Variovorax paradoxus: one gene and its partners. The protein of the gene in region 3 binds, or shares a complex with, the protein of the main gene of each other region. Links are inferred from orthologs where the notes say so. Each region holds a gene or a part of one and is shown on either strand. Other genes may lie near its edges.

Region 1 (9,865 bases), 2.5 Mb from region 3 along the record:
TCGGGCAAGCCGGTGAACATCAAGAAGGGCCAGTTCCTTGCGCCGCACGACATGAAGAACGTGATCGACAAGGCGCGTGCGGCCGCCAAGGAAGCGGGGCTCGACGAAGACAGCTTCATGGCCTGCGAGCGCGGCGCGAGCTTTGGTTACAACAACCTGGTGTCGGACATGCGTTCGCTCGCCATCATGCGCGAGACTGCCGCACCCGTGGTGTTCGACGCCACGCACTCGGTGCAGCTGCCGGGCGGCCAGGGCACGAGCTCGGGCGGCCAGCGCGAAATGGTGCCGGTGCTGGCACGGGCTGCCATTGCGGTGGGCGTGGCCGGCGTTTTCATGGAAACGCACCCCGACCCCGCCAAGGCATTGAGCGACGGCCCCAACGCCGTGCCGCTCAAGCACATGAAGGCACTGCTGGAAACGCTGCTCGAACTGGACCGCATCGCCAAGAAAAACGGCTTCCTGGAAAACTCTTTCAACTGAGCCCCAACAACAAGACTGGAGAACACATGGCGTCCGCCTACATCATCGTCGACATGAAGGTCACCGACCCCGAGCAGTACAAGCAGTACATGGCTATTGCGCCCGACGCGGTAAAGGCGGCGGGCGGCGAGTACCTTGTGCGCGGCGGCCAGTTCGAAACCCTGGAAGGCAACTGGCAGCCCGCGCGCATCGCCATGCTGCGCTTTCCCAGCTACGAGAAGGCCAAGGCTTTCTACGACGACGAGTTGTACCGTGCCGCGCGCGCCAAACGCGCCGGAACGACCGAATTCTTCAATATGGTTCTGGTCGAGGGCGTTTCCGCCCCGGTCTGAGATTCAGTTCAAAACGAAAGGCAATAAGTGAGTGCAATCGTAGACATCGTCGGCCGCGAAATCCTCGACAGCCGAGGCAATCCCACAGTCGAGTGCGACGTGCTGCTCGAATCGGGCACCATGGGCCGCGCGGCCGTGCCCTCGGGCGCATCGACCGGTTCGCGCGAAGCCATCGAGCTGCGCGACGGCGACAAGAAGCGCTATCTCGGCAAGGGCGTGCTCAAGGCGGTGGAGAACATCAACACCGAGATCTCGGAATCCGTGCTCGGCCTCGACGCCAGCGAGCAGGCTTTCCTCGACCGCACGATGATCGACCTGGACGGCACCGACAACAAGGGCCGCCTGGGCGCCAACGCGACGCTCGCCGTGTCGATGGCGGTGGCGCGCGCCGCGGCCGAAGAATCGGGCCTGCCGCTGTACCGCTATTTCGGCGGCATGGGCGGCATGCAGCTGCCCGTGCCGATGATGAACGTCATCAACGGCGGCGCGCACGCCAACAACAGCCTCGACCTGCAAGAGTTCATGATCATCCCCGTGGGCGCCCCGAGCTTCCGCGAAGCCGTGCGCTACGGCGCCGAGGTGTTCCATGCACTCAAGAAGATCCTGGGCGACCGCGGCATCAGCACGGCGGTGGGCGACGAAGGCGGGTTCGCACCCAGCGTCGAAAGCCATGAAGCGGCCATCCAGCTGATTCTCGAAGCCATCGACAAGGCCGGCTTCGTGGCGGGCGAGCAGATTGCGCTCGGCCTCGACTGCGCAGCCAGCGAGTTCTACAAGGACGGCAACTACGTGCTCTCCGGCGAGAACCTCACGCTGTCGGCCGGCAACTGGGCCGACATGCTGGCCACCTGGGTCGACAAGTACCCGATCATCAGCATCGAAGACGGCATGCACGAAGGCGACTGGGACGGCTGGAAGCTGCTCACCGAACGCCTCGGCAAGCGCGTGCAGCTGGTGGGCGACGACCTGTTCGTCACCAACACCAAGATCCTGCAGGAAGGCATCGACAAGGGCATTGCCAACTCGATCCTGATCAAGATCAACCAGATCGGCACGCTGACCGAAACCTTCGCCGCCATCGAGATGGCCAAGCGCGCGGGCTACACGGCTGTCATTTCGCACCGCTCGGGCGAAACCGAAGACAGCACCATTGCGGACATCGCGGTGGGCACCAACGCCGGCCAGATCAAGACCGGTTCGCTCTCGCGCTCCGACCGCATCGCCAAGTACAACCAGCTGCTGCGCATCGAGGAAGACCTGGGCGACATCGCCAGCTACCCTGGCCGCGGCGCGTTCTACAACCTGAAGTAGCGCCCGGCTCCGCGGCATGCGCTCGCGCCTCGTTCCACCCATCGTGCTGTTGCTGCTGCTGGTCGTCCTGCAGTGGCAGCTGTGGAACGGGCGCGGCAGCGTGCGCGATGTGTCGCAGCTGCAGACCAAGCTGGCTGCGCAGAAAGAGGCCAATGCCAAGGCCGCCGTCACCAACGAGCGGCTGGCCTCCGAGGTCAACGACCTCAAGGTCGGGCTCGAAATGGTCGAAGAGCGTGCCCGACAAGAATTGGGCATGGTCAAGCCCAACGAAGTGTTCGTTCAAGTGACCCACTGAATATGGCCCCCACGCTCGGCACTGCGTGTCCTCGCTGCCCCCCGAGGGGGCCGCTCGCGCCTTGGGGCGGCCCGGCGGCGCTCGACGCCTGACTCCGCTGATGCCCGAGTTCTTCTCGGCCCCCGCCTTTGCGCTCTGGGGCTCTCCGGTCAGCTGGCTCGAACTCGTGGCTGCCGTGCTGGCGCTGGCCATGGTCGGCTGCAACATGCGCGAAATCCATTGGGGCTGGCCGCTCGCGATCGTCAGCTCGCTGCTCTACGTGGCCGTGTTTGCAGAGGCGCGAATCTACGGTGACGCCTCGCTCCAGGTGTTCTTCGCTATCGTCGCGCTCTGGGGCTGGGCACAGTGGCTGCGAGGCCATCGGGCTGACGGCAGCGCACTGCGGGTCAGCCGGCTTTCGCCGCGCGGCATTGCGTTTGCGCTAGTGGCCTGCGCGGTGGCATGGCCAGCGGTCGCCCTCTTCCTGCACCGCTTCACCGACAGCGACGTGCCCTGGTGGGACGGCTTTTCCACCGGGCTCAGCCTGGTCGGGCAGTTCCTGCTGGGGCGCAAGTTCATCGAGAACTGGCTGGTGTGGCTGGCGGTGAATATCGTGAGCGTGGGCCTTTTCATCCATAAGGGCCTGTGGCTCACCGTCGGGCTCTACGCTGTGTTCGCGGCGCTCAGCGTGGCGGGTTTTGTTGCATGGCGCTCGCGCATGCAGAGCGAGGCTGCGCGCGCATGACACCCACGCTGCCCACCGGCTGCGTCATTGCGCTGCTCGGCGCCGAGAGCACGGGCAAGACTGAACTCGCGCGCGCGCTCACGCAGCGCCTGCAGGAGCGCGGCATTGCGGCCACGCTGGTGGCCGAGTACCTGCGCGAGTGGTGCGAGCGCGAAGGCCGCACGCCTCGCCCCGACGAGCAGCGCGCCATCGCCGACGAACAGACGCGCCGCATCGACGCCGCGGCGGCCTCGGGCGTGGTGGTGGCCGACACCACGGCGCTCATGACTGCCGTGTACAGCGAGCAGCTGTTCGGCGACACCTCCCTTTACGCCGATGCGCTCGCCGCACAGCGGCGCTACGCCATCACGCTGCTGACTGCGCTCGACATCCCCTGGGTTGCCGACGCATTGCGCGACGGCGACCACGCGCGCGAGCCGACGGACACGCTGGTGCGCGCGGCGCTTTCGGGCGCCGGACTCTCATTCGCCGTGGTGCATGGCACCGGCGGCGAAAGGCTTTCCAATGCATGGAACGCCATCAACTCCATCGCCGGCAACGAGGGCCAGGCCCGGGCACGGGGAAGCCGCGGCGACGCGAAACCCACCTCCTGGTCATGGCCTTGCGAGAAATGCTCCGACCCGGAATGCGAACATCGTCTGTTCAGCGACCTGCTCGGCCGCCGCGACAACCCGCCAAACCCCCGTTCGGAGATCTGATGTTCCCGCTTGGTTTCTCTCGTCTCGCCTGTCTTCTTTGTCTCGTCGGCCCGGCCCTGCTGGCAGCCGGCACCGCTGCGGCGGCACCGGTTGCCGCCACCGTGGAAAACGCCACCACGACGACCGCCTGCGCCGAGGAAGACAACGTCTCGCTGGTGCTGCGCGGCGAAGGCATCCGGCGCATGCGCATCGAGGCGCTGCAGCCGGCGTATCTGGGCAGCATCGGCAACGACGTCACCGCGCCCGACTTTTCGGGCTGCAACTTCGACGGCGGTGCGCACCCTACCGATCCCGCGCACAAGTTCAAGCCGCGCCGCGTGGTGCTGCTCGACGACGCGCAGTGGCGCATCGTCGGCATGACGCTGCCCAGCTTCTGGCGCCCGCAACAGGTGCCGGTGCGCGTGGGTGCGCGCACCGACCGCGGCTTTCACCTGCTGCAGATCTTCCGCAAGGAAGAAGGCAAGGTGCTCGAGGCGCTGGTGCTCTACCCCGCAGACGGCTACTGGCGCATCAAGCCGCTGCCGGAAGAACGCTTCGGCGACGGCGTGTATGGCTCGTCGTTCCTGCTCGGCCCGGTCGAGCAAGGCAGCCGGCCGGTGGTCGACATCGCATCGATCCGCATCGTGCCCAAGCCGCTGGCCATTCACCTGCGCTTTGCCAGGGGCGGCAGCGCCGTCGCCAAGGTGTCCGAAATCAGCCGCGCGCGCACCGCGCTCGATGTCAGGCTCTCGACTCCGACCGCCGATGCACGGCCCTTTGCGGTGCTGCGCTCGATGTACGTTGCGGCGGACAACGCCGACGTGAGCGAAGTGCGGTGGCGGGAATCTCCCGATGCGGCGGAGCAGGTGCTGCCTTTGCCTGAAGTGAAGACGCTGAGCGGCACGCAAATGCGCTTTGGGCGCAGCCTGCCTTCGCGCCACAACACGAGCGCACCCGATATCTCGTTCAGCGATTTCGACGACGCGGTTCCGCGCTGATCGACGCGCCCGCTGGGCGCCTATGACTGGCAGCGCGGCCTAGCCGGCGCGCCGAACCTCGCTGGGCGTGGCGCCGAGCACACGGCGCATGCATCGTGCCATGTGGCTCTGGTGCGCAAAGCCGCTTTCCAGCGCCACCTGGCTCGCGGCCATGCCGCTGCGCACCAGCAGGCCGCGCGCACGGTCGACACGCCGGTGAACCACGTACTCGTGCACCGGCAGGCCCGTGGAGCGCTTGAATTGCGTCTTCAGGTGCGACGCGCTCAGGCCCGCCACCTCGGCCAGCCTGGCCAGCGAGAGATCGCCCTCCAGGTGGGTTTCGATGTAGTCGGTCACGCGGCGCAACTGCGGCCGTGTGAGCCCCTGCACCGGCGCCGTTTCATGGAGCCGGTGCCCGCCGAGCAGGTGCGCCGCCAGCGCGGTGCCCAGGCTGTCGGCGTAGAGAGTGCCGTTGGGAAAGCCGGCGCGCCGTTCGGCGTCGAGTGCCCAAGCAATATGTTCGATATGCGCATCGCGCAGCTGATGGCGCTCTGCCAGGCTCGCACGGTCGGCCGGCAGGCCCATTTCGTCGGCGGTGCGCCGCAGCAGCGAAGGCGGCATGTGCACCACCAGCGACGTGCTGGCCGCGTCCTCGTGCCAGACGTCGGAGCTGCCGGCGGGCAGGATGTCGATGTCACCGCGCGTGTAGCGGAACTTGTGCAGCTTGCAGGCGCCGTTGACGGGCGCACCCGCATGCACCTTGATGCGGTGGTCGGGCACGGCCTCGAAGCCGACCACGCCGCCGGGCGTGTGGCGCACGTGCACGTTCAGATGGGTGTCGGAGGGGGCGTGATCGCTCATCGGGCAATTATCCGGCGCGCCGGCAAAGCATGCTCGCGCGCCTGCGTCCGTTCGTGCTGCACCGCGGCCGAATGTGCGCGACCGGGTCGGCCGCTTTCCGGATCATCCGCTGCCATGAACACAACCACTCAAGACCCCCGATCCATGCACATCCCTGCGAACAACAAATACGCTGGCAAGAAGGCCGTCATTACCGGCGGCACCATCGGCATGGGCCTGGCCACCGCCCAGGCGCTGCTCGAAGGCGGTGCCGAAGTGCTCGTGACAGGCCTGAACCCGAAGAACCTCGAAGCCGCGCGCCGCGCCTTGGGGCCTCGTGCCCATGTCGTAGCCTCGGACACGGGCTCGCTGGCCGACATCGACGCACTCGCGGCGCTCGCCCGCGAAAAGCTCGGCCACATCGACCTGCTGCACATCAACGCGGGCATCTCGACGCTGGAGCCCTTCGAGCAGGTGACCGAAGCCGGCTACGACCGCGCTTTCGCGATCAACACCAAGGGCCCGTTCTTCACCGTGCAGCGCCTCGTGCCGCTGATGCGCGCCGGCGGCGCAATCGTCGTCACCTCGTCCATCGCGGACAAGGGCGGCATGCACGGCCTGAGCGTCTACAGCGCGACCAAGGCCGCATTGCGTTCCTTCGCCTCGGGCTTTGCGGCAGAGCTCGTGGGACGCGGCATCCGGGTCAACGTGGTGAGCCCCGGCTTCATCGACACGCCCACGCTCGGCATCGCCGATGCGACGGCAGAGGAGCGCGCCGAGTTCATCCGCCTGGGCGACCAGATCACGCCGATGCGGCGCCACGGCACGGCCGAAGAGGTGGCCCGCGCGGTGCTCTTCTTCGCCTTCGAGGCGACCTTCACGACCGGTGCGCGGCTCACGGTCGATGGCGGGCTGGGCCAGAACCTCACGCCGGCCGCGGCCTGAACTTGAATTGCAATCAAAAAGAAAGAACGAACACATGACCGACGTGTCCCTCATCGGCCTCGGCCCCATGGGCATTGCGCTCGCGCGAGCGCTTCAACCCGGGCACACGCTCACGGTGTGGAACCGCACCGCCGAGCGCGCCAAGCCCATCCTCAACCAAGGCACCGTGCTCGCGCCCAGCGCCCTCGCCGCTGTTCAGGCCAGCCCCGTGGTGCTGATCTGCGTGGCCGACTATGCGGCCTCCCGGTCGATCCTGGCCTCGCCCGGCGTGGCCGATGCGCTGCGCGGCAAGGTGCTGGTGCAGTTGAGCACCGGCACGCCGCAGGATGCACGCGACGACTGGGCCGCCCTGAGCGGCGTGGCCTACCTCGACGGCGCGCTGCTCGCCACGCCCGGCCAGATCGGCCGGCCCGATACGCCGCTTTTCATTTCCGGCGAAGAGCGCGCGCTGGCCAGTTGCCGGCCGGTGCTCGAAGCCATTGCAGGAAACATCCTGTACATGGGCGAGCCCATCGGCAACTCGGCGGCCTGGGATCTCGCCACGCTCTCGTGCATGTTCGGCGCCATGAGCGGGTTCTTCCACGGCGCGCGCATCTGTGAATCCGAAGGGCTGAAGGTGAACGAGTTCTCGCAGATGATCGGTGCGATCTCGCCGGTGCTCGGCGAAATGATCAGCGCCGAGGGCGAGGCCATTCACACCGGCCGCTACGGCGAACCCGAAAGCTCGATGGCCACCTGCGCGGGCTCGGGCCGGCTGTTCGTGAAGCAGGCGCGCGAAGCAAAGCTCGATGCGAGCTTTCCGGATTTCCTGATGGGCCTGTTCGACCGTGCGCTGGGCGCAGGCTTTGCGAACGAGCGCCTGGCCGCAATGATCAAGGTGCTGCGGCAGCCCGCCTGAGCGGGAGCGAGGAAAGGCCCCGCGACCTATTGCACCACGGGGCTCGCGGGCACCTGGTCGCCAGGCGGCGTGAATATCTGCGCCGTGTCGACCGCATCGAAGCGGTACTGCTTGCCGCAGAAGTCGCAGCCCACTTCGATGTCGCCGCGCTCGGCCAGGATTTCCTCGGCCTCCTGCACGCCGAGCCCGCGGATCATCTGCGCCACGCGCTCGCGCCCGCAGGTGCAGGCAAAGTGCGGGCCGAGCAAGCCCATCTGCGGTTCGAAGCGCAGCAGCTTTTCTTCCCAGAACAGGCGGCGAAGAACGGTCTCGACGTCGAGCGTCAGCAACTCGTCGCGCGTCAGGGTCGACGCAAGAATCGAGATGCGGTTGTAGTCCTCGTTGCGGCCGATCTCGTCTTCATTCGCCTGGTCGTGGTCCTTGTCGGAAGTACCGCCCGACGAACCTTCGAGGTTGCCCTCGCCCTTGACCGGCAGTCGCTGGATCAAGAGGCCCGCCGCCACTTTGTCGTCGGCTGCCAGCACCAGCGTGGTGTCGAGCTGTTCGCTCTGCAGCATGTAGTGCTGCAGCACGTCGCTCAGCTTGCCGAGCTTCTCGCCATCGTCGTCGAAGAGCGGAACCACGCCTTGGTACGGCGTGGTGCCCGGCAGCTTGTCCTTCGGGTCGAGCGTGATGGCGCAGCGGCCCTTGTTGTTCTCGTTGACCATGTCGGGCAGGCGCGCATCGGCCGGCAGCTCGCCGATGACCTTGGCGGTGGCACGCAGGCTCAGGTCGGGCTTGGCCTCGGCCACGGCCACCTTGACCGGACCGTCGCCGAAGATCTGCAGGATCAACGAGCCGTTGAACTTGATGTTGGCCTGCATCAGCGTGGCCGCGGCGGTCATTTCGCCGAGCAGTTCGGCCACCGGCGGCGGATAGGCGCCGGTGGTGGTGTTGGAGGCACGCCGCGCCAGGATTTCCTGCCACGCATCTGTCAGGCGCACGATCACGCCGCGCACCGGCAGGCCATCGAACAGGAATTTGTGCAGCTCGCTCAAAACGGATTTCTTTCGGTTGTGCCTGAATGGAATCAGGCGATTTTCTTGAGGCCCTTCGCATAGCGAACGGCGTTCTGTACGTAATGGTCGGAGCCGTGGCGCAAGCGGGCGGCGTCTTCGTCGCTGATCGTGCGCATGACCTTGGCGGGCGAACCGAAGATCAGCGAGTTGTCTGGAAACTCCTTGCCCTCGGTCACGACGCTGCCGGCGCCGACAATCGAGTTGCGGCCGATCTTGGCGTTATTCAAGACCACGGCCTGGATGCCGATCAGCGAGTTGTCGCCGATGGTGCAGCCGTGCAACATGACCTGGTGGCCGATGGTGACGTTCTCGCCGATGGTCAGCGGGCTGCCCGGGTCGGAATGCAGCATCGACATGTCCTGCACATTGCTGTTTCGGCCGATGGTCATCGTCTCGTTGTCCCCGCGCAGCACCGCGCCAAACCAGATGCTCGCGTTTTCACCCAACTTCACGTTGCCGATCACTTCCGCGCTGTCGGCCACCCATGCGCCGGTGCCGAGTTGCGGCGCAACGCCGTCGAGTTCATAAAGGGCCATCGTGGAGTCTCCGGGGGCAAAAACTAGAATTGTAGGGATGCACCCCCGATTGAGCGCGCTGGCCGCGCTGCGACTGACCGACCCTCAAGCCAAGGTTGCCGCGACACGCGCCACAGCTGCACATGCAGCTACCGATTCCATAGCACTTGAACCCCTGCGCACCGAAGGGGACGATCTCGGCGTGCCGGGCCGCCCCGAAAAGCCGGTGCGCGTGGCTGCCACGGCCGTGCAAAAGCGCTCGCCCTTCACGCCCGAGGGCCGCGCCGCGCTGATCCATTCGATCTGCCACATCGAGTTCAACGCCATCAACCTTGCGCTCGATGCGGTGTGGCGTTACGACGGCATGCCCGAGGCCTACTACCGCGACTGGCTGCGCGTGGCCGACGAGGAGGCCCAGCACTTCACGCTGCTGCATGCGCACCTGCAGGGCATGGGCTACCGCTACGGCGACTTTCCGGGCCACGACGGGCTCTGGAGCATGTGCGAGAAGACCAAGGACGACGTGCTCGCGCGCATGGCGCTGGTGCCACGCACGCTCGAGGCGCGCGGACTCGACGCCACTCCGCTCATCCAGGCCAAGCTCAAGCGCGTCAACACCCCCGATGCGCTGCGCGCGGTCGAGATTCTCGACATCATCCTGCGCGACGAGGTGGGCCATGTGGCCATCGGCAACCGCTGGTATCGCTGGCTTTGCGAGCGCGCCGGCCGCGACCCCGAACTGACCTATCCGGAGCTGGTCGCGCACTACGAAGCGCCGCGCCTGAAGCCGCCTTTCAACTTCGAGGCACGCGA
Region 2 (9,852 bases), 2.8 Mb from region 3 along the record:
TTGCTATCGCCGTGCTATCGAATAGGCAGCAAAAGAACGATTGCCGGTGGGTGCGCAGGGGCCCTGAGACGGAAAGTGGGTGCGATGCACGCTTGTTGTGCGCCGCACCATTTCGAACGCATGCGGCCGGCTGTTCAGCGCCGCGATGTCGTGTCCAGGGGCAGGTAGTCGGCCATGGCGAGCATCGACTCGGCCACGTCCACCAGGCGGCGCTTCTGGTTCATGGCGGTTTGCAGCAGCATCTTGTGCGCCTCGTTCTCGCTCATGCGCCGATGCGCCATCAGGAGGCCCTTGGCGCGTTCGACCAGCTTGCGCTCGTTGAGGGAGGCGCGAACGGTCTCGAGTTCTTCGCTCATGGCCTGCAGCCGGTGCGATTGCTCCTGCACCATGTCGAGCACCGAGCGTTCGAGGTGCCGGCCGTATTGGGCCGGTGCCGTGGCCTCGGTGCCGGTCTCGTCGAAGAAGATCGCGCCTTCGGCTTGCGGCGCGAGGGTGCCGAGCACTTGCTGGTATTCCTGCAGCTCGCCGCGTGCCTGCGCGATCTTGCGGGCGCAGAGTTCGCGCAGTTCTTCGGCCAACCGGTGTTCGACGGTCTTCATGGCGTCGATGCGGCGGGTGCAGCAGTCGAACCAGTTCTGGCTCAGCCGGGCGTCGGGCGCGGCCCCCGAAGCCGCCTGGGCCGAGGTCACGCTCATGCGGCGCAGGCGCTCGATCTCGGCCATGAAGGCGTCGGACTGGCCCTGGTGCCACAGCGCTAGCACGCCGCTGCTCGAAAAGTCGATGAAGACCTGGAAACAGCGCTCCTGCAGCTCGATGAGGTGCAGCCATTGCTGGCGCTGCGCTTCGTCGGTACGCCCCACCGCCAGCGACGCGGCTCCGAAGGCGCGCTCCTGGCCGGCAAACTCCTTGCCCTGCATGAAGTTGAACATCGCGACGAGCAGGCGCGAAATCTCTGGGTCGGTGGCGCCGTCGGCGGCCTCGAACACCACGGCCAGCAGACCGGCAACGAGCTTGGCGAAAGCGGCGGTCGCCTGCGCGGGCGTCAGCTCCAGCGCTGCCACGCGGCGCCGCAGCGCGGGCAAGCCGTCCAGGCCGGGAAGCACCCAGGCAATGCGGCTGAAGAGGCGGGCGCTGTTGCCTGCGGTGGCGCCCGGGCGGCCTTCGGTTTCGAGCTGGTCGAATCCGGCGCGCACCTCTTGTTCGAGTGCCAGGCATTCGGCGATCTGCGGGTCGCGCTGGTCGGCAAAGCGAACGCCGCGCGAGGCGAGAAACACGTTGGACATGCCACGCTCCCGCTGCAGCGCATGGACGAGCCGCGCGATCAGCCCGACCAGGTCGCTGGTGCGCGCGAGCTGGTCGAGCTCGTCGATTTCGCACTTTCTGGCGGCGATCAGGAAATTCAGTCCGGATTTCATGGTGGGAGGGGGAGGCAAAAGGCGTGCTGCAACATCCGTGCCGCATGGGCATTCCGCGCCGCCTACACTCCTGCGAATGCTTCTTCTGGGAATCGAATCCTCCTGCGACGAAACCGGCGTGGCGCTGGTTGAGTCGCACGGCGACGCGCTGCCGCTCTTGCGCTCGCATGCGCTGCACAGCCAGATCGCCATGCACCAGGCCTACGGCGGCGTGGTGCCCGAACTCGCCAGCCGAGACCACATCCGCCGCGTGCTGCCGCTGACCGAAGCGGTCATGGCGGAGGCCGGACGTTCGCTGGCCGAAATCGACGTGGTCGCCTATACACGCGGGCCGGGCCTTGCCGGGGCCTTGCTGGTGGGGGCGGGTGTGGCGTGCGCCCTGGGAGCGGCGCTAGGCAAACCGGTGCTCGGGGTGCATCACCTCGAAGGGCACTTGCTGTCGCCCTTCCTGAGCGCGGATCCGCCGGAGTTTCCGTTCGTGGCGCTGCTCGTTTCTGGCGGGCACACCCAGCTGATGCGGGTGGACGGTGTGGGGCGCTACGAACTGCTGGGCGAAACCATCGACGACGCGGCGGGCGAGGCTTTCGACAAGAGTGCCAAGCTCATGGGCCTGCCGTATCCGGGTGGCCCGTGGCTGGCCAAACTGGCGGAAGAGGGCAATGCGGAGGCGTTCAAGCTGCCGCGGCCGCTCCTGCACAGCGGCGACCTGGATTTTTCATTCGCCGGGCTGAAGACCGCGGTGCTGACCCAGGCCAAGAAGCTCGGCGACGGGCTGGAGGCGAGCAAGGCCGACCTGGCCGCTTCCACACAAGCCGCCATCGTCGAGGTGCTGCTGAAAAAGTCGCTGGCTGCGCTCGGGCAGACCGGCCTCAAGCGGCTGGTGGTTGCGGGCGGCGTGGGCGCCAATCGAAGCCTGCGGGAGCAACTGAACGCCGCCTGCGCCAGGCGCGGCGTGCGCGTGCACTACCCCGAGCTGCACCTGTGCACCGACAACGGCGCGATGATCGCGATGGCGGCCGCGATGCGGCTGCAGTCGGGCCTGGCGCAGGCCAGCGCGCGCTATGCCTTCGACGTCAAGCCGCGATGGCCCATGGCTTCGCTGATGGCATCCGCGGCGCCGGCGCAGGTGCCCGCGTAGCAGCGGGGCGCTGCGCGCGGCCGAGCGAAGGCACCGGCAGCACGTCGAGCATGTTGCGCCACAGCTGGCGCCACTGCGGCCAATCGTGGCCGCCTTCGGTGGTGAACACCCGGCCTTCGGGCAGCGCATCCGCCAGCAGCTTGTGGTTGCTGGCAAAGCGGTCGCTGAGGCCGAAGCCCAGGTACAGCTGCGGCAGGTCCTTGGATCTTTGGGGTTCCAGGTATTGCTGGAACCAGGGCCACAGCTTGCGATCGACTTCCTCGTCGGGCTGAGGGCCGGTGGGAGCCTGCCAGGTGCGCAGGCCGCCTGCCTTGTGGATTTCGGCGCCCAGAACGCGCCGCCCCAGGTAAGGCGCCAGCGCGACGATGCCGTCGACCGAGCCCGGCCTGGACAGTTCGTGGATCAGCGCGCCGAAGCCGCCGATGGAAATGCCCACGAGCCAGATCGACTTGTAGCCCTTGGCGCGCTGCGGCTCGATGACGTCCGCATGCAGGCGCTCGCTGAGCGTCTGGTCGTAGTAGTAGGAAACGTCGGCGTCCACCAGCAGTGAATCGGCGGCCAGGTGGCGCTCCTGGACTGCGCTGATGAAGCCTTCGCGCTCGAATTCGTCGGGTTTGAGATAGGCGCCTGGCAGGAAAACCAGGAGCGTATCGGACCGTTCGTTGTCATTGGCTGACTTGAGGTGCGTGATCATGGCGTGCCTTATTGGGCACCCGAATCCGCACCGTTAGCGATTCGGTGCGTCCGCGAGACGCCCACGAAGAAGAAAGAAGAAAAATGTGAATACGTCACATGATGTGACGTTATTCACTGTCCTATTGTGATTAAGGAGCGTCTTCAAAGTCAAAAACAATAGTTAACGACACTTTCCTCTCGTGGGCATTGCAAGATCAGTTGATCTGCAGCTCCGAAACGCGGCTCACTGGCACTTGCTTGCCCAGCTTCAGCGTGAGCACGCCGTTCTCGAGCTTGGCCTCGCTGGCGCCCGCGTCGATGTCTTGCGGCAGCTCGTAGGCAGCCTTGAACTGGCGCTTGGCTTCGGCCTTGCTGCCGATGCGGACCACGGCACCTTCGATGCCGATGGTGAGGTCTTCACGCGAAAGGCCGGGCACATCGACGGAGAGCGTCCAGCTCTTTTCGTCCTGTTCGACGAGCGGGGACTTGCGGGCATCGGTGAAGGCTTCGTTGACGAAACGCTCGAAGGCGCGGTCGTACGAACGCGGAGCAAAGCGGGCGGTATGAAGGGCGGGTGCGAAAAACATGAAAGAACTCCTGAATGAACACAATGGGGACAAGAATGTGTGTCCCTTACACTGCGCGGCCATTCAAAGCTGAGTGCCGCTTGCCACCACATCTAGGCGCGGCCGCAACCGTTTCAAGACAATGAATCCCCCCTTTATTTGGCGTCGCAAGGCCTTGAAATTTGCGGCGCTGGCGCTATGCGCGGCCCCCTTTGCCGCAGCAGCGCAAACGCCGCCGGCGCCCATCCGCCTGGCGCTTATCGAGAGCATGAGCGGTCCCTTCGCCAACACGGGCGAAGCAGTGTTTCGCAATCTGCTGTGGGCCGTGGAGCGCGTGAATGCGCGCGGCGGCATCAAGCTGCCGGGCGTGCCCGGCGGTGCGCGGCCGCTGCAGCTCGACCGCTACGACAGCAAGGGGCAGAACGAAGAAGCGCTCTCGGCGCTGCGCGCGGCCATGGACGACGGTGCGCGCATCGTGCTGCAGGGCAACTCGTCGGCGACCGCCGCGGCGCTGGTCGATGCCATTGAAAAGAACAACGAACGCGATCCGTCGCGGCGCGTGATCTTTCTCAACTACGCGGCGGTCGATCCGGTGCTCACCAACGAGCGCTGCAGCTTCTGGCACTTTCGCTTCGATGCCCATGCCGACATGCGCGTGGTCGCGCTGATGGACGTGGTGAAGGACGATGCAACGCTCAAGCGCGCATACCTCATCGGCCAGGACTACAGCTTTGGCCAGGCGGTGCTGCGTGAATCGAAGCGCCAGCTGGGCGTTCAGCGGCCCGATGTGGAAATCGTCGGGGACGAACTGCATCCGATGGGCAGGGTGAAGGACTTTGCGCCTTACGCCAGCAAGATCATCGCGAGCGGCGCGCAGGCGGTGTTTACCGGCAACTGGGGCAACGACCTCACGCTGCTGGTGAAGGCGGCGCGCGAGGGCGGCTTCAACGGCACCTTCTATACCTTCTACGGCAATGCGCTCGGTGCGCCGGCGGCCATCGGCGATGCCGGCATCGGCCGCGTGATCGCCGTGGCCGACTGGCTGCCTAACGTGCAAACGGCCCAGTCCGAAGCGTTCTATCGCGCATTTCGCGCGCGCTTTCCCAAGCCTGCCGACGACTACGTGCACATGCGCATGCAACTGCTGGTGGAATCGCTGGCGCAAGCCATCGAGCGCGCAGGCAGCGCCGAGGCCGCCGCCGTGGCGCGTGCCCTCGAACAGGCCGACGTGAGCCTTTACGGCCAGCGCGGACGCATGCGCGCTTCGGACCATCAGTTCCAGCAGCAACTCGTGGTCGGCGTGATGGACAGGCAGGGCAGGCCGGGCGTGCAGTTCGATGTCGAAGGTTCCGGCTACGGCTTTCGCGTGATCAAGACCATCGCACCCGAACGCGCCGAACTGCCGACGACCTGCAAGATGAAGAGAAGCTAGGAAAACCAACTCATGCGTGAAGCCATCCACAACCTCGAAGCCTCCAAGATCCGCGAGGTTGCCAATGCCGGTCTCGGCCGCGACGACGTGCTCGCCTTCTGGTTCGGCGAAAGCGACGAAGTCACGCCCGAGGTGATCCGCCAGGCGGCCATCGATTCGCTTCAGCGCGGCGAAACCTTCTACGCGCACAACCTCGGCCTGCCCGAACTGCGCGAGGCAATCGCCGGCTACACCAGCAAGCTGCATCCCAAGGTCGATGCTTCGCGCATTGCCGTGACCTCCGGCGGTGTGAGCGCGCTGATGCTTGCGGTGCAGGCGCTGGTCGATGCGGGCGACGAAGTGGTTGCGGTCACGCCGGTGTGGCCCAACCTGACGGCGCAGCCTGCGATTCTTGGCGCTGTGGTGCGCACGGTGTCGCTGGTACCCGCCGATGGGCAATGGACGCTCGACCTTGCAGCGTTGCGAAAGGCCGTCACGCCAAAAACCAAGCTCCTGATCGTCAACGCGCCCAACAACCCGACAGGCTGGACCATGACGCGCGAAGAGCAGCAGGCCGTGCTCGACCACTGCCGCGAAACCGGCACCTGGATCCTGGCCGACGAGGTTTACGAGCGGCTCTACTTCGAGCCCACGTCTAACGGTTGCGCTCCGAGCTTTCTGGACATTTCGAGGCCCGACGACCGGCTGGTGGTGACGCACAGCTTTTCGAAGAGCTTTCTCATGACCGGTTGGCGCCTTGGCTGGCTGGTGCTGCCGCCCGCGCTGGTCGAAGGCATCGGCAAGCTGATCGAGTTCAACACCTCGTGCGCGAGCGTGTTCACCCAGCGCGCCGCCGTTGCCGCCATCGAGCACACCGCGGAGATCACGCCTCGCGTGGTTGCCCACCTGAAGCAGTGCCGGGACACTCTGGTGCCGCTGCTGGCGGCCTTGCCCGGTGTGCAGGTGACCCCGGCCAAGGGCGGCATGTACGCCTTTTTCCGGCTCGAAGGCTTCGGCGACTCCCTCGAGCTTGCCAAGCGCCTGGTCGTCGAGGCTGGCCTTGGCCTGGCCCCCGGCAACGCCTTCGCCCCGGAAGCCCAAGGCTGGCTGCGCTGGTGCTTCGCCTCCAAGGACCCGCAGCGCCTTGTGCAAGGCGTGGAGCGCCTGAAAACCTGGCTATCCAGACAGTAAACGCGCAAGCCCCGGGCGAGCTATAATCCCGAGGCTTTGCATGCCGCAAGGCGCACGGTAGGGGCAGTTCCAGCGCCTACCGCAAGTCAAACATCCCGGAACAAGGAAATTCAACATGATCGCAGCCTCCATCAAGGCCGAAGTCGTCAAAGACAACGCCCGCGCCGCCAACGATACCGGCAGCCCCGAAGTGCAAGTCGCACTGCTGACCGCCCGTATCAACGAGCTCACCCCCCACTTCAAGACGCACGCCAAGGACCACCATGGCCGTCGCGGCCTGCTGCGCATGGTGAGCCGCCGCCGCAAGCTCCTGGACTACCTCAAGTCCAAGGATGCCGACCGTTACACCGCGCTGATCGCCAAGCTGGGTCTGCGCAAGTAAACCGAATCGCATGAAAAAACGCCTGGGTTAGTCCGCTAGCTCAGGCGTTTTTTACTTCGCGATCCACTTTCGGAGTGCCAAAACAGAGCGAAGCTGTGTCATTCCAATGAAGTTCCCGCTGAGCTTCGCTGGAATGGCATCGTGTTCTGAGAAGCCTCCGTCCCTGCGGAACCTGTGATGAATACAGGTCAATCGCTATCAAAACAGGAGCAAACATGAGCCTCTTCAACAAAGTCACCAAGTCCTTCCAATGGGGCGACAAGACCGTCGTCATGGAAACGGGTGAAATCGCTCGCCAGGCCAGTGGCGCCGTGGTGGTCGACATCGACGGAACCGTGGTCCTGGCGACCGTGGTGGCCTCCAAGTCGGCAAAGCCCGGCCAGGACTTCTTCCCGCTGACCGTCGACTACATCGAGAAGACCTACGCCGCGGGCAAGATCCCCGGCAGCTTCTTCAAGCGCGAAGCCAAGCCGAGCGAACACGAAACGCTGACCAGCCGCCTGATCGACCGTCCGATTCGCCCGCTGTTCCCCGAAGGCTTCCTGAACGAAGTGCACGTGGTCATCCACACGCTGTCGCTCAACCCCGAAGTCGACGCCGACATCGCCGCCATGATCGGCGTGAGCGCCGCGCTGTCGATTTCCGGCATTCCGTTCAGCGGCCCGATCGGCGCTGCGCGCGTGGGCTACATCAACGGCCAGTACGTGCTGAATCCGGGCCAGACCGCCCGCAAGGATTCGCAGATGGACCTCGTCGTGGCAGGTACCGAAGCCGCCGTGCTGATGGTCGAATCCGAAGCACAGCAACTCAGCGAAGAAATCATGCTGGGCGGCGTGGTGTTCGGCCATGAACAAGCCAACATCGCGATCAACGCGATCCATGAACTCGTGCGCGACGCCGGCAAGCCGGTGTGGGACTGGCAGCCGCCGGCCGAAGACGAAGCCTTCGTCGCCAAGGTCAAGAGCCTGGCTGAAGAAAAGCTGCGCGCCGTCTATCAAATCCGCAGCAAGCAAGCCCGCACGCAAGCCCTGCGCGAAGCCAACGCCAGCGTGATGAACACGCTGAAGGAAAGCGGCGAACCCTTCGACGCCGGCAAGGTCAACGACCTGCTGTTCTCGATCGAATCGAAGATCGTCCGCAGCCAGATTCTCTCGGGCGAACCCCGCATCGACGGCCGCGACACGCGCACCGTGCGCCCCATCGAAATCCGCAACTCCGTGCTGCCGCGCACCCACGGCTCGGCGCTGTTCACGCGTGGCGAGACGCAGGGCCTGGTTGTGACCACGCTCGGCACGGAACGCGACGCACAGCGCATCGACGCGCTGGCCGGCGAGTACGAAGACCGCTTCCTGTTCCACTACAACATGCCTCCCTTTGCCACCGGTGAAGTGGGCCGCATGGGCTCGACCAAGCGCCGCGAAATCGGCCACGGCCGCCTGGCCAAGCGCGCGCTCGTCGCGGTGCTGCCGACCAAGGAAGAGTTCCCGTACACCATTCGCGTGGTGTCGGAAATCACCGAATCGAACGGCTCCTCGTCGATGGCTTCGGTCTGCGGCGGCTGCCTTTCGATGATGGACGCCGGCGTGCCGATGAAGGCGCACGTGGCCGGCATTGCCATGGGCCTGATCAAGGAAGACAACCGCTTTGCGGTGCTGACCGACATCCTGGGCGACGAAGATCACCTGGGCGACATGGACTTCAAGGTGGCCGGCACGACCAACGGCATCACCGCGCTGCAGATGGACATCAAGATCCAGGGCATCACCAAGGAAATCATGCAGGTCGCACTGGCCCAGGCCAAGGAGGCGCGCATGCACATCCTGGGCAAAATGCAGGAAGCCATGGGCGAAGCCAAGACCGAGGTGTCGCAGTTCGCACCGCGCCTGACCACGCTCAAGATCAACCCCGAGAAGATCCGCGACGTGATCGGCAAGGGCGGCGCAGTCATTCGCGGCCTGCAGGAAGAAACCGGCACGACGATCAACATCGACGAAGACGGCACCATCACCATCGCCTCGACCGATCCGGAAAAGGCCGAGTTGGCCAAGAAGCGCATCGAGCAGATCACCGCCGAAGTCGAAATCGGCAAGGTCTACGAAGGCCCGGTCACCAAGATCCTGGACTTCGGCGCACTCATCAACCTGCTGCCCGGCAAGGACGGCCTGCTGCACATCAGCCAGATCGCGCACGAGCGCGTCGAGAAGGTGACCGACTATCTGAGCGAAGGCCAGATCGTGAAGGTCAAGGTTCTCGAGACGGACGAAAAGGGCCGCGTCAAGCTGTCCATGAAGGCCCTGAGCGAGCGCCCGGCAGGCATGGAATTCCAGGAACGCGCACCGCGTGAAGACCGTGGCGACCGCGGTGATCGCGGCGGCGAGCGTCGCGAGCGTTCGGACCGTGGCGACCGTGGCGGTGACCGCGGCGGCGAACGTGCGCCTCGTTTCAACAACGAGCAGCAGCAGCCGCGCAACGAGCAGCCGCAGGCCCCCGCCGGCGAGCAGCCGTACGCACCGCGCGAATCGCAAGAGTAAGAAGGGCGCAACGGCAGCTTTGCCGTTGCCGACTTTTTAATTGCTAACCACGCCCGGACACGGGCGTTGCAGGCCAAAGACCATGAAAGCCATTGAAATCACTTCGTACGGCGCCCCTGAGGTGCTGCGCGCCGTGGAGCGTCCCGATCCGGTGGCCGGCGTGGGCGAATTGCTGATCCGTGTTGCCGCGAGCGGCGTGAACCGTCCGGACGTGTTGCAGCGCAAGGGCCACTACCCGGTGCCGCCGGGTGCTTCCGACCTGCCGGGCCTCGAAGTGGCCGGCGAGATCGTGTCGGGCGATGCCGCTGCCCTGGCCGAGGCGGGCTTCAAGATTGGCGACCGCGTCTGCGCGCTGATCGCTGGCGGCGGCTATGCCGAGCTGTGCGTGGCGCCTGTGGCGCAATGCCTTGCGGTGCCCAAGGGCTGGAGCGACATCGAGGCGGCTTCGCTGCCCGAGACCTTCTTCACCGTCTGGAGCAACGTGTTCGACCGGGGCCGCCTGCAAAAGGGCGAAACCCTGCTGATCCAGGGCGGCTCGAGCGG
Region 3 (10,719 bases):
GCACCGTGGCGTCGCCCATGGCGGCGCCGAATTTCTTGGCGAGCTTTTCGGCCACGTTGTCGCGTCGCGTGTAGTCGGTCACCTCTTCGGCCTTGATGACTTCGCGTGCCACGTAGTCCACGTTGCCCAGCTGATCCGCCAAGCCGAACTCGACAGCTTGTTCGCCGCTCCAGAACAGCCCGCTGAAAAGGCCGGGGGTATCGAGCTTGAGCCGGTCGCCGCGCCCCGCCTTCACCACGTTGATGAACTGCTGGTGAATCTGGTTCAGCATGGTCTGGGCATGCGCGCGTTGCGCATCGCTCATCGGGCTGAACGGGTCGAGGAAGCCCTTGTTCTCTCCGGCCGTCAGCAGCCGGCGCTCGACGCCAACCTTGTCCATCACGCCGGTAAAGCCGAAACCGTCCATCAGCACGCCGATGCTGCCGACGATGCTCGCCTTGTCGACAAAGATCTTGTCGGTGGCGGCCGCAATGTAATAAGCGGCCGAGGCGCAGGTTTCTTCGACCACCGCGTACACCGGCTTCTTGTGCTTGGCTTTGAGGCGCTTGATCTCATCGCTGATGATGCCGGCCTGCACGGGGCTTCCGCCAGGCGAATTGATGAGTAGCACGATGCCCTTGGCGCCCTCGTCCTCGAAGGCTGTTTTCATTGCAGCCACGACGAATTCAGCACTCGCATCGCCGCCATTGGCAATTTCGCCCTTGATCTCGACGACGGCCGTGTGGGCCGTGGTCTTGGCGGTGCTCGGCGTGCTGCGCGACATTGCGAGCCAGACCAGGAAGATGAAGAAGGCGAGCCACGAAAGACGCGTGAAGGTCTTCCAGCGGCGCGCGGCCTTCTGTTCGTTCAGGGAAGCGAAGGCGAGCTTCTCCAGCGTTGCACGTTCCCATCCGGGACGCTGCGTGGGATCTTTGGCCATGTTCTTCGGCGCGCCCTGCGAGGACGCAATGGGAGTGGCCGGCTCAAAAGGATCAAAACCTTCAGGTTCCGTGCGGTTCGGGTCGGTCATTGTCAAAAAGTCAGGGGATGGAGGTTCCAGGCAGTATGCCAGTGCACCACGCCGTCACGTTCGCTGAGGGCGATCTTCACGAGGCCGCCGCGGCACGGGCCGCCGGCGCACTCGCCCGTGTCCGGCTTGTAGACCGCGCCGTGCGTGGCGCAGAGCAGCCACTGGCCGCTGTCGTCGAAGAAGCGGTCGGGCTGGAAATCCATTTCCATGGCCACGTGGCTGCATCGGTTCAGGTAGGCGTGCGGCTGCCCTTCGAAGCGCACTGCAAAAGCACGGCAGGTTTCGCCGCCGTAGACCACGTCGAAAGGTACGGCGAGGCTGCCTTCGACCAGGTCCGAGGCGTTGCAAAGGGGAATGGGCTCTTCTTCGCTCATCGCAAGATCTTCGCTCAGGCGTTGTCCAGGAGCCAGGCCTCGAGGCTGGCCACCGAATGGGCAACGAACAACGGCTTCAGCTCGTCGAAGCTTTCGGGTTCGTGTGCGCCGTAGCTCACGCCCACGCTCGCGCAACCGGCGTTGAGCGCCAGCTGCAGGTCATGCGTGGTGTCGCCGATCATCAGGGTGCGTTCGGCCGGCACCTCGAGTTCTTCCATCAGTTCCAGCAGCATGCGCGGATGCGGTTTGCCGAATGTCTCGTCGGCCGTGCGCGAAGCGTCGAAGCGGTCGCGCAGCGCGACTGTCTTGAGCGCTTCGTTCAATCCGCGGCGCGATTTGCCGGTAGCCACGGCAAGCTTGTGGCCGCGCGCGCGCAGGGCGTCGATCATCTGGAGCACTCCGTCGAAAAGCACCAGGTCGTCCTGGTGCTGCAGGTAGTGATAGCGGTAGCGCGCGCCGAGTTCGGCGTATTTTTCCTTCGGCACATCGGGCGCCGCACGCGCCAGGGCCTCGGCCAAGCCCAGGCCGATGACCCAGGCGGCGTCGTTTTCGCTCGGCTTGGCGCCGCCGACGTCGATCACCGCCGCCTGGATGCAGCGCACGATGAGCCGGGTGGAGTCGTAAAGCGTGCCGTCCCAATCGAAGGCGATCAGGTCGAAGCGCAGGGGGCGGGAAGAATCAGTCATTGGCCGTGGGAGTGGGATGTTGGGCAAGCGCCTCGAGCGCCTGCGGCGGCATCAAGCCGTGCAGTTCAGGCGGCAAGCCGGCCTGCAGCGCCACGCGCTCGCCGGTCGAGGGATGGCTGAACTGCAAACGCCAGGCATGCAGGAACATGCGCTTGAGGCCGAGTTTTTGCAACGCGCGCTGGCGTTCGAAGTCGCCGTACTTGTCGTCACCGGCAATCGGGTGGCCGGCCGAAGCAAGGTGCACGCGAATCTGGTGCGTGCGGCCGGTCTTGATGGTGACCGCCAGCAATGACAAAGGCGTGGCATCGCCGGCCAGCGTGAGCCGCGCCAGCACCCGCACCAGCGTGACGGCGCGCATCGCGTCCGGATGGTCCTTGGCGACCACGCGCACACGACGCTCGCCGGCGCCTGCGCCATCACCCGGCAGCAGGTATTTGGCAAGCGGCGCATCGAGCACCTTCTTGTTGGCGGGCCAGGCGCCCTCGACCAGCGCAAGATAGGTCTTGCCCGTTTCGCGGTCGCGGAACTGGTCTTGCAGCGCCACCAGTGCGCTGCGCTTCTTGGCCACCAGCAAAATGCCCGAGGTCTCGCGATCGAGCCGATGCACCAGCTCCAGGAACTTGGCGGCCGGCCGCGCGGTACGCAGCTGCTCGATCACGCCAAAGCTCACGCCGCTGCCGCCATGCACCGCCACCCCGGCCGGCTTGTCGATGGCCAGCACCGCGTCGTCCTCCAGCAGCACCGGAAATTCGCGCGGCGGCGCGGGCGGCGTGGCGCCTTCTTCGGCGCGGGCAGATATGCGCACCGGCGGCAGCCGCAGCACGTCGCCCACCTCGATGCGGGTTTCGGCCTGCGCCCGCCCCTTGTTGATGCGCACCTCGCCCGACCGGATGATCCGGTAGACGTGCGTCTTGGGCACGCCTTTCAGGTGGCGGAACAGGAAGTTGTCGAGCCGCTGGCCCGCGGATTCCGCATCCACGGTAATGAATTTGATGGAGGCGTGCGGCGCCCCCGCACCCTCCGCGGCTTTTTGAGCCGCGGGATCCGGAACTGCGGGATTTGGAGCGGCCGCGGGGCTTCGCTTCGCACCTATAATGTTTTTCACCAGCGCGGTCGTGTAAGTGCTTGATTAGACAGAAGTTTAGATCACTGCAGTCAAACGCCCAGGACAACGCTGCGAGGTCGATGCCGCTTTGGCGCCGAGACTGCAAACCCCGCGCAATTGCGCAAAGTGGCAGACCCTGCACCCAAGTCAAGCCGACACCCACGAAACACCGATACGGAATACCCAGCCTGCAGCTTCCAAGCTGCCGGCGGATCGAAGCGAGTCCCTTGTGTTGATGCTGCTGATTCAACTGTGCCTGCGTTGGCCCACCTGGCTTTTGCCAGCGGCCTCAGGCATTGAGTCATCCGCACCGCGCGCCACCATTGCGCAACCAGCTATCAATAAGATAGCTGCTCAACACCGAATCTGGCTCGCGCCCATCCACGCGCCCCCACCCCGGCTGTCTTCTTGAACTGACGTTCAAGAGGCCTGTTCGCGCTTGCCGCGGCAGTGACAGCATCCGGGGCCAAGCGGCAATTCCCCTCGTTTCGCGGGCGTCGTCCGTGCATCGTTGGCCCGTCATGGGCCTGTAGAACGATACATATAAGGACAACGCATCATGAAGCGGATGCTGATCAATGCCACGCAGGCCGAAGAACGCCGCCTGGCCATCGTCGACGGGCAAAAGCTCCTCGACTACGAAATCGAGATCGAAGGGCGCGAACAGCGCAAAGGCAACATCTACAAGGCCGTCGTCACGCGCGTCGAGCCCTCGCTGGAAGCCTGTTTCGTCGACTACGGTGAAGACCGCCACGGGTTCCTGCCGTTCAAGGAAATCTCGAAGCAATACTTTGCCGAAGGCGTTTCCGCCAACCAGGCACGCATCCAGGACGTCATCAAGGAAGGCCAGGAACTGACCGTCCAGGTCGAGAAGGAAGAACGCGGCAACAAGGGCGCGGCCCTCACCACCTTCATTTCGCTGGCCGGCCGCTATGTCGTGCTGATGCCCAACAACCCGCGCGGCGGCGGCGTGAGCCGGCGCATCGAGGGCGACGACCGCGCCGAGCTCAAGGAGGCGATGGACCAGCTCGAGTACCCCAAGGGCATGAGCATCATCGCGCGCACCGCCGGCATCGGCCGCTCGGCGCCCGAACTCCAGTGGGACCTGAACTACCTGCTCAAGCTCTGGAGCGCCATCGACGGCGCGGCCAAGGGCGGCAAGGGCGCCTTCCTGATCTATCAGGAATCCTCGCTCGTCATTCGCGCCATTCGTGACTATTTCAATCACGACATCGGCGACATCCTGATCGACACCGACGACATCTACGACCAGGCGCAGCAGTTCATGGCGCACGTCATGCCCGAGCATGCCGCCCGCGTGAAGCGCTACCGCGACGATGCCGCGCTGTTCAGCCGCTTCCAGATCGAGCACCAGATCGAATCGGCCTACGCCCGCACCGTGCAGCTGCCCTCGGGCGGCGCCATCGTGATCGACCACACCGAGGCGCTGGTCTCGGTCGACGTGAACTCGGCCCGCGCCATCAAGGGCGGCGACATCGAAGAAACCGCCACCCGCACCAACCTCGAAGCCGCCGACGAAGTGGCCCGCCAGATGCGCCTGCGCGACCTGGGCGGCCTGATCGTCATCGACTTCATCGACATGGACGAGTCGAAGAACCGCCGCGAAGTCGAAAGCCGGCTGCGCGACGCGCTTCGGCAAGACCGCGCCCGCGTGCAGTTCGGCTCGATCAGCAAGTTCGGCCTGATGGAAATGAGCCGCCAGCGCCTGAAGCCGGCGCTCAGCGAAGGCTCGTCGATCCCCTGCCCCCGCTGCGGCGGCTCGGGCCACATCCGCGACACGGAATCGAGTGCGCTGCAAATCCTGCGCGTCATCCAGGAAGAGTGCCTGAAGGACAACACGGCCGCGGTGCATGTGCAAGTGCCGGTCGAAGTGGCGTCGTTCCTGCTGAACGAAAAACGCCCCGAAATCGCCAAGATCGAGCTCAAGCAGCGCGTCACCGTGCTGATGGTGCCCAACAAGACGCTCGAAACGCCGAACTACAAGCTCGAACGCCTGAAGCACGACGATCCGCGCCTCGACCACATCGAAGCCAGCTACAAGATGGCCGACGAGATCGAAGACCCGACGGCCGTTACGCGCCGTTCGCAGGAACCCACCAACAAGCAGACGCCGGTCATCAAGGGCGTGCTGCCCGACGCACCGGCGCCGGTGGTGCCGCCCAAGCCCGAAGCCGTGCGCGCGCCCGCCGTTGCGCCGGCACCGGTCGCGCCGCCCGTGGCAAGCGCACCCGCGCCGGCCGAAATGGGCTTCTTCGCCCGCATCAAGAGCTGGTTCGGCGGCACGCCGGCACCGGCGCCCGCACCGGCCGTGATTCCCGTGGAAGCGCCGAAGCCCGCGCGCCGTGATGGCGGCCGGGGCGGCCGTGACGGCGAAGCACGCGGAACCCGCGATGGCGAACAGCGCCGCGGTGGCCGCGGCGGCGAAGGCCGCAGCGAAAACGGTGCCCGCTCCGGCGGCCGCGACGGCGACCGCCGCGGCGGTCGTGGTGGCGAGCGCCGCGGCGAGGGACGTGAAGGCCGCGAAGGCCGCAGCAGCGAACTGCGCAATGACGCCGCACAGCAGCCGCGTGAACAGCGCGAGCCCCGCGAACAACGCGAACCCCGTGAAGCACGCGGCCCGCGCGAAGGCGAACAGCGCCGTGGTGGCCGCGGCGAGCGCCGCGAAGGCGAAGGCCGCGAAGCACGCCCCGTTTCGGCCGACCTGATCGACGGCAACCTCGACGCGCAGCAGCTCGCACCCGGCGCCACTGTCGGCAATGACGAAGGCGCATCGGCAGAACGCGCACCGCGTGCCCGCGGCGAACGCCGTGAACGTGGCGAGCGCGGCGACCGTGCTGATCGCGGCGAACGCAGCGAACAGCGCAATGGCAGCGATGCACCGCGTGAGGCCTCGGGCAACGACAACGCCGCCGCACAAGACGATTCGCAAGCCGAACGCGCACCGCGCAACAGCCGTGAAGAACGTGGCCAGCGCGGCGAGCGCAACGACGGCCGCCGCGAACGCCGTGGCGAAGGCCAGCCGCGTTTCGCAAACGGCGAAGCGCAGGGCGAAGCACGGGCACCTGCCGACGAGGCAACAACTGCCATCGCTTCAGGCGCTGAAGGCGAAGGCAATGCCAACGAGCAGGCACCGCGACGTGACGGCGAAGAGCGCCGCGGCCGTTCGCGTGACCGTTACGGCCGTGATCGCCGTGAACGCGGCCCGCGCGACGAAAGCGAAGCCAACGTGGCTGGCGCATCGGCCGACAACGCATTCGCGGCCGAGCCGAACGAAGCCCGCGCTGCAATGCCCGAAGAAGAAACGCGCGCACCCGCACCGCGGAGCTACTTCGACCGCCCTGCAGCGGCGCCTGCACCCGTTGCTGCTCCGGTGGCACCTGCGCAAGCCGTTGCACCTGTGGAAGTTGTTGCACCGGCGGCAACCTTCGCTCCCGCACCCGTCGTGGCGCCCATCGCCGTCGAGAAGAGCACCGGCAGCAAGCCCGCCGCCAACGGCCGTGCCCTGCTGCCGAAGGTGCAGCCCTTCGAACTGCCGCTGAACGAACTCGCGCAAATCGCCGAGAGCTCGGGTCTGCAGTGGGTCAACTCGGATGCCGAGCGCATTGCGCAGGCCCGCGCCGCCATTGCGGCCGAGCCGAAGCCGGTGCACGTGCCGCGCGAACGCCCGCCTGCCATCACGCTGGACGAAGGTCCGCTGGTGCTGGTTGAAACCCGCCGCGAACTCAGCGCGATGACGCTGCCTTTCGAGAAGGCATCGACCGACGCTCAAGGCGTGAACTGAAGACGCTCAGGCCCTCGGGCCTGACAGCAATAAAAACGGCGCCAATTGGCGCCGTTTTTTTATGGGGAACGAAGGGAGCCTGCCTTCAGCAACGACCCGCAGCAGCCGCTACGCCGCAAGCAAATGCTCAGGCCTTCTCGACCTGCGCCGCCCTCTTCCACGCTGCTGCAGCCTGCTCCGCGTCTCCACGGGCCTCGGCCAGTTCGGCCAGCGCAAGCCATGCACGGCGATAAAGCTCCGTGTCCTGCAAACCCAGGCCCGCTTGCATGAGCAACTGCTGGGCCTTGCCCCACAGCTGCCGCTTCATGCAGGCCATGCCGGCAAGGTATTGCAGGTTGGGATCGCTCGGGTTGTTGCGTTGCGCCGTTTCAATGCGGGCGAGCCAATCGGCATCGACCGAATCGAGCCCCGCCTCGAGCGCGCGTGCCAGCCTTACGCGCAATGCGTCGCCCAGGCCGCGCGGCTGCGAGACCATGCGTTCCCATGCCGGCAGCAGCCACCCGCGCGCCAAGGCAAGATCGCCGCGCAAGGCCACCATGCGCTGGGCGGCGTGAATGGCCACCTCCGGCATTTCACGCTCGGCCGCATCAAGCTCCCCCCATGCACGGAGCAATTGCGCCGGGTCATGCGCACTGCCCAATAGTTCGGTGGCCAGTCCACGCACGATGCTTTGCGCTGCGGCATCGGAAAAGGCGCGATGTTTGGCGAGCAGGCGTGCGGTTTCCAGCGCTTCAAGCGTACGCCGGTCCTGGCGGGCTGCTTTCAGGCGAATGCGCAATGCGAGCGTTCGCCGCTGCACGCCTTGCGGCAGTTCTTCGAGTCGGGCCAGTGCGCCTGCGGGATCGTGGTCTTCGAGCGCCCAGCGTGCAGCACGCAGCTGCACGCCCTCGCGCGTCTCGGGGCTTGCCAGCACAGTCCGGTCGACGCTTTCATTGAGGGCCTGCTGCAGATGGGCATCGCGCGCCGGCCGGTCTTGCAATGCCTGCGCACTTTCGGCGGCCAGCAAATGCGAGATCACGCGGACCTGCTGCGCTTGCGGCAAGCCGGCACCCAGGGCCGCAAGCGTTTTCTCTTGCACCAGCGCGGCTTGCGCGGCCTTGCGCGCACGCGAGAAACGGCCTGACAGCAACTGCACCATGGCGTCGAGCAAAGCCGAATGCAGCGTGCGTTCCTTTTGCTGCAGCCGCCATTGGCGCGCCTGGGTCGGAAGAGAGAACAGCGCCGCCAGGCCGCGCAGCGCCAGATGCAGCAACGCGAACGCGCCCAAGAGGATCACCAGCACCAGGTTCAGGGAAAGATCCACGCGCCACGGGGGCCAGAACACGGTGATCGTGCCCTGGTTGTTGCCTGCGAACAGCGCCACCGCCGCGGCGATGGCGAAAAGCGCCAGAAGCCAGAGTGCCGCCCGCATGATCAGCGCCCCGCCGCTGCGGTTGCCAGCGCGGCCAGCGTGTCGTCGATGCGCGGAGGTTCGGAGGTCTTCACCTGTGCCTGGAGCTGCTGCAGCAGCGTGGCGGCCGCTTGCGTGCGCCGCGACGCGGGATCGAAATAGCGGTTCAGCGATGCAGAAACCGTGGCGAGGTCGGTGCGCGCGGCATCCACCTGCCGCGACAGCAGGGAAAGCCGTGCGTTGAGCAGCTTGAGCTTGAGGTTCTCGCGCAGAAAGTAGGTCTGGTCGGGCGCCAGCAGCACCGCCTCCGGCCTTTCGATGCGGCCAACGCGCACCAGCGATCGCAGTTCGGCGCGCACTGTCAACAGCGCCCGCTCCCACCAGGCCGCGTCGGCTGGAATGGGCTCCGGCTGCCAGGCATTGGCGCCGGATCCACGCATGGCCACGGCGTTGAGCGGCGGCAGGTCATCCACGCTGCGCATCAGTTCGTCGAGTTTCTGCAGCGCCTCGCCGCTGTCGGCACTGGCGCTGCTGCGCAGGCGGTCGGCGTCGCGCTGCATGGCGCGCTGCAGCGGTGCGAGTCTGGGCTGCGCGGCGCGCGCGATGCGCAGATCGCCGGACTTGAGTGCCGCCAGCAAAGGCTCCACGCTGCCAGTAACCTGGGCTTGCTGCAGCGCCAGCCGCACGGCCGATTCGATGTCGACCACCAGGTTCTCGTCGCGCGAACGCGAGAGGCTTTGCATGAGTTCTTCGAGCTGTGAACGCTGCAGCGCAACCTCGGCGACACGGGTTTCGGTGAGGGCAGCGCGCGCGGCGGTGTCGCGCACGGTGTCCATGGCCTGCCGCGCGAGCGTGCGCGCCTCGAGCGATTGCGCCTGCGCTTCCGCGCTCTGGCGTGCCAACTGCTCCTGCATGCCGCTGACCTTCTGCCAAAGCGCAATCGCAATGGCCAGTGCTGCGAGCGACACGACGGCCAGCAGGCCCAAGCCGATACGAGAGAGCGTTCTTGCGGCGGCCGCCAGCGCTTCCGGCGACTGCGGCGCCGCGAGCGTTGCGGGCACCGGCGCGGCGGCAGTTGGGGGGGACAAGTCGTCGGACGGAGACGCGGCACTCATGAGAAGGATTCTATCGACGCGATCAACGCCTCACGCTGGGGACTGCACACGCGCACCGCTCCGAATCCCGCGGCGCGCGCGGCCTCGCCGATGCGTGCGTGCGTTGCCACCGCGCTGGCTGCCTGCCAGCCGGTCGTGGGCATTGCCAGCCGCAAATTGGAGATCGCCTCCGAGCTGCTGAACAGCCAGACCGCACGCCCTTCTGCACCATCGAGTGCGAGCGCGCGCTCCTCGTCGCCAAAGGAGGGCGGCAGGCGGCGGTAGGCGACCACCGTGTCGCGCAATCCATGCGCCGCATCGATTTCGTTGGCGAGCCAGTCGCGCCCCTTGGGGTTGCCGGCCGCGTCGCCGCCGCGCACGATCAGCACGCGCACACCCGCCGAAACCTGCTCTTTCACCCGTTCCCACAAGGCTTCGGAGTCGAAGCTCGCGGCATCGGGCGGCGGTGCGTCGATGGCTTCGTCGGGCACGCCGGCGCGCCGAAGGGCACGCGCCGTGCCGGGGCCGGTGGCCCAGAAGCGCGGGCGCGCCGCAACAGCATTCTTCTCGGCATGGAAAAAGAAGTGCTCCACCGCAGCCGCGCTCACGAACATCAGTGCGGCATAGTCTGAAAGTCGCCGCCAGGCGGCCCGCAGGGGCTCAGCGTCAGCGGCCGGTTCGATGACGATCAACGGCAACGCCGCCGCAACCAGCCCCGCAGCGCGAAAGTCGTCCACCCACTGCGCGGCCTCGCGCGCCGGCCGCGTGACGATGACGGGCTTGGAAGCCATCTGTGTGCGGCCGCGCTCAGTGCGCGCCAGCGTCGCGCAGCAGGTCCGCGGCCCGTTCGCCGAGCGCGCCCGCCTGCGCGAAATCGGCCGCTTCGGCCTGGGCGTGAATCCGCACCAGCGGCGCGTTTCCTTCGGGGTCGCCCCAGGCGGCGTCGATGCGCAACATGCCGTCCCCCTGCCAACGCGCATGCGCCGCCAGAGGCATCGAGCAGCTGCCACCCATCGAGCGGCTCACCGCGCGCTCGGCGGCGGTGGCCAGCCAGTCGCTGCGGTACGACAGCGGTGCGAGCAATGCAATCAGGTCGGCGCGGTCGGCCCGCACCTCGATGCCGAGTGCGCCCTGCCCTGCGGCCGGCAGCATGGTGTCGGGATCGAACGCAACCCGGATGCGCGATTCCAGGCCAAGCCGCTTGAGCCCAGCGGCCGCGAGCACGATGGCGTCGTACTGGCCTTCGTCGAGCTTGCGCA

Evidence for each region.
Region 1: the proteins of QHG62_RS04065 (region 3) and eno are in contact, whole or in part, in a solved structure (PDB 2FYM), measured with the Escherichia coli proteins. The link is inferred for Variovorax paradoxus from one-to-one orthologs.
Region 2: the proteins of QHG62_RS04065 (region 3) and pnp are in contact, whole or in part, in a cryo-EM structure (PDB 9QH0), measured with the Escherichia coli proteins. The link is inferred for Variovorax paradoxus from one-to-one orthologs.

The regions. Positions count from the first base shown.
Region 1 is NZ_CP123990.1:3,320,604-3,330,468, forward strand. The notes cover bases 1-2,981. They hold eno (phosphopyruvate hydratase), read left to right. Parts: upstream 1-839; coding sequence 840-2,123; downstream 2,124-2,981. Other genes in these bases: kdsA (3-deoxy-8-phosphooctulonate synthase), read left to right, coding at 1-480; QHG62_RS16000 (DUF1330 domain-containing protein), read left to right, coding at 507-812; ftsB (cell division protein FtsB), read left to right, coding at 2,140-2,418; pnuC (nicotinamide riboside transporter PnuC), read left to right, coding at 2,519-2,981. Also shown: more of pnuC, read left to right, coding at 2,982-3,142; QHG62_RS16020 (ATP-binding protein), read left to right, coding at 3,139-3,840; QHG62_RS16025 (hypothetical protein), read left to right, coding at 3,840-4,817; QHG62_RS16030 (AraC family transcriptional regulator), read right to left, coding at 4,857-5,657; QHG62_RS16035 (SDR family oxidoreductase), read left to right, coding at 5,772-6,581; QHG62_RS16040 (NAD(P)-dependent oxidoreductase), read left to right, coding at 6,616-7,479; QHG62_RS16045 (Hsp33 family molecular chaperone HslO), read right to left, coding at 7,506-8,516; QHG62_RS16050 (gamma carbonic anhydrase family protein), read right to left, coding at 8,549-9,073; QHG62_RS16055 (ferritin-like domain-containing protein), read left to right, coding at 9,111-9,865. UniProt on the Escherichia coli protein: Catalyzes the reversible conversion of 2-phosphoglycerate (2-PG) into phosphoenolpyruvate (PEP). It is essential for the degradation of carbohydrates via glycolysis.
Region 2 is NZ_CP123990.1:3,705,276-3,715,127, reverse strand. What follows is about bases 6,684-9,651. They hold pnp (polyribonucleotide nucleotidyltransferase), read left to right. Parts: upstream 6,684-6,993; coding sequence 6,994-9,309; downstream 9,310-9,651. Other genes in these bases: QHG62_RS17860 (NAD(P)H-quinone oxidoreductase), read left to right, coding at 9,392-9,651; rpsO (30S ribosomal protein S15), read left to right, coding at 6,684-6,778. Also shown: QHG62_RS17900 (nitrate regulatory protein), read right to left, coding at 135-1,415; tRNA (adenosine(37)-N6)-threonylcarbamoyltransferase complex transferase subunit TsaD, read left to right, coding at 1,492-2,553; QHG62_RS17890 (alpha/beta hydrolase-fold protein), read right to left, coding at 2,489-3,247; QHG62_RS17885 (Hsp20/alpha crystallin family protein), read right to left, coding at 3,444-3,815; QHG62_RS17880 (branched-chain amino acid ABC transporter substrate-binding protein), read left to right, coding at 3,937-5,226; QHG62_RS17875 (pyridoxal phosphate-dependent aminotransferase), read left to right, coding at 5,239-6,396; more of rpsO, read left to right, coding at 6,512-6,683; more of QHG62_RS17860, read left to right, coding at 9,652-9,852. UniProt on the Escherichia coli protein: Involved in mRNA degradation. Catalyzes the phosphorolysis of single-stranded polyribonucleotides processively in the 3'- to 5'-direction. Also involved, along with RNase II, in tRNA processing.
Region 3 is NZ_CP123990.1:854,576-865,294, reverse strand. The notes cover bases 3,342-7,176. They hold QHG62_RS04065 (Rne/Rng family ribonuclease), read left to right. Parts: upstream 3,342-3,733; coding sequence 3,734-6,976; downstream 6,977-7,176. Other genes in these bases: QHG62_RS04060 (heme biosynthesis HemY N-terminal domain-containing protein), read right to left, coding at 7,104-7,176. In the rest of the region: QHG62_RS04085 (S49 family peptidase), read right to left, coding at 1-1,009; QHG62_RS04080 (Rieske (2Fe-2S) protein), read right to left, coding at 1,012-1,383; QHG62_RS04075 (HAD family hydrolase), read right to left, coding at 1,398-2,069; QHG62_RS04070 (RluA family pseudouridine synthase), read right to left, coding at 2,062-3,174; more of QHG62_RS04060, read right to left, coding at 7,177-8,387; QHG62_RS04055 (uroporphyrinogen-III C-methyltransferase), read right to left, coding at 8,390-9,481; QHG62_RS04050 (uroporphyrinogen-III synthase), read right to left, coding at 9,478-10,251; hemC (hydroxymethylbilane synthase), read right to left, coding at 10,268-10,719. UniProt on the Escherichia coli protein: Endoribonuclease that plays a central role in RNA processing and decay. Required for the maturation of 5S and 16S rRNAs and the majority of tRNAs. Also involved in the degradation of most mRNAs.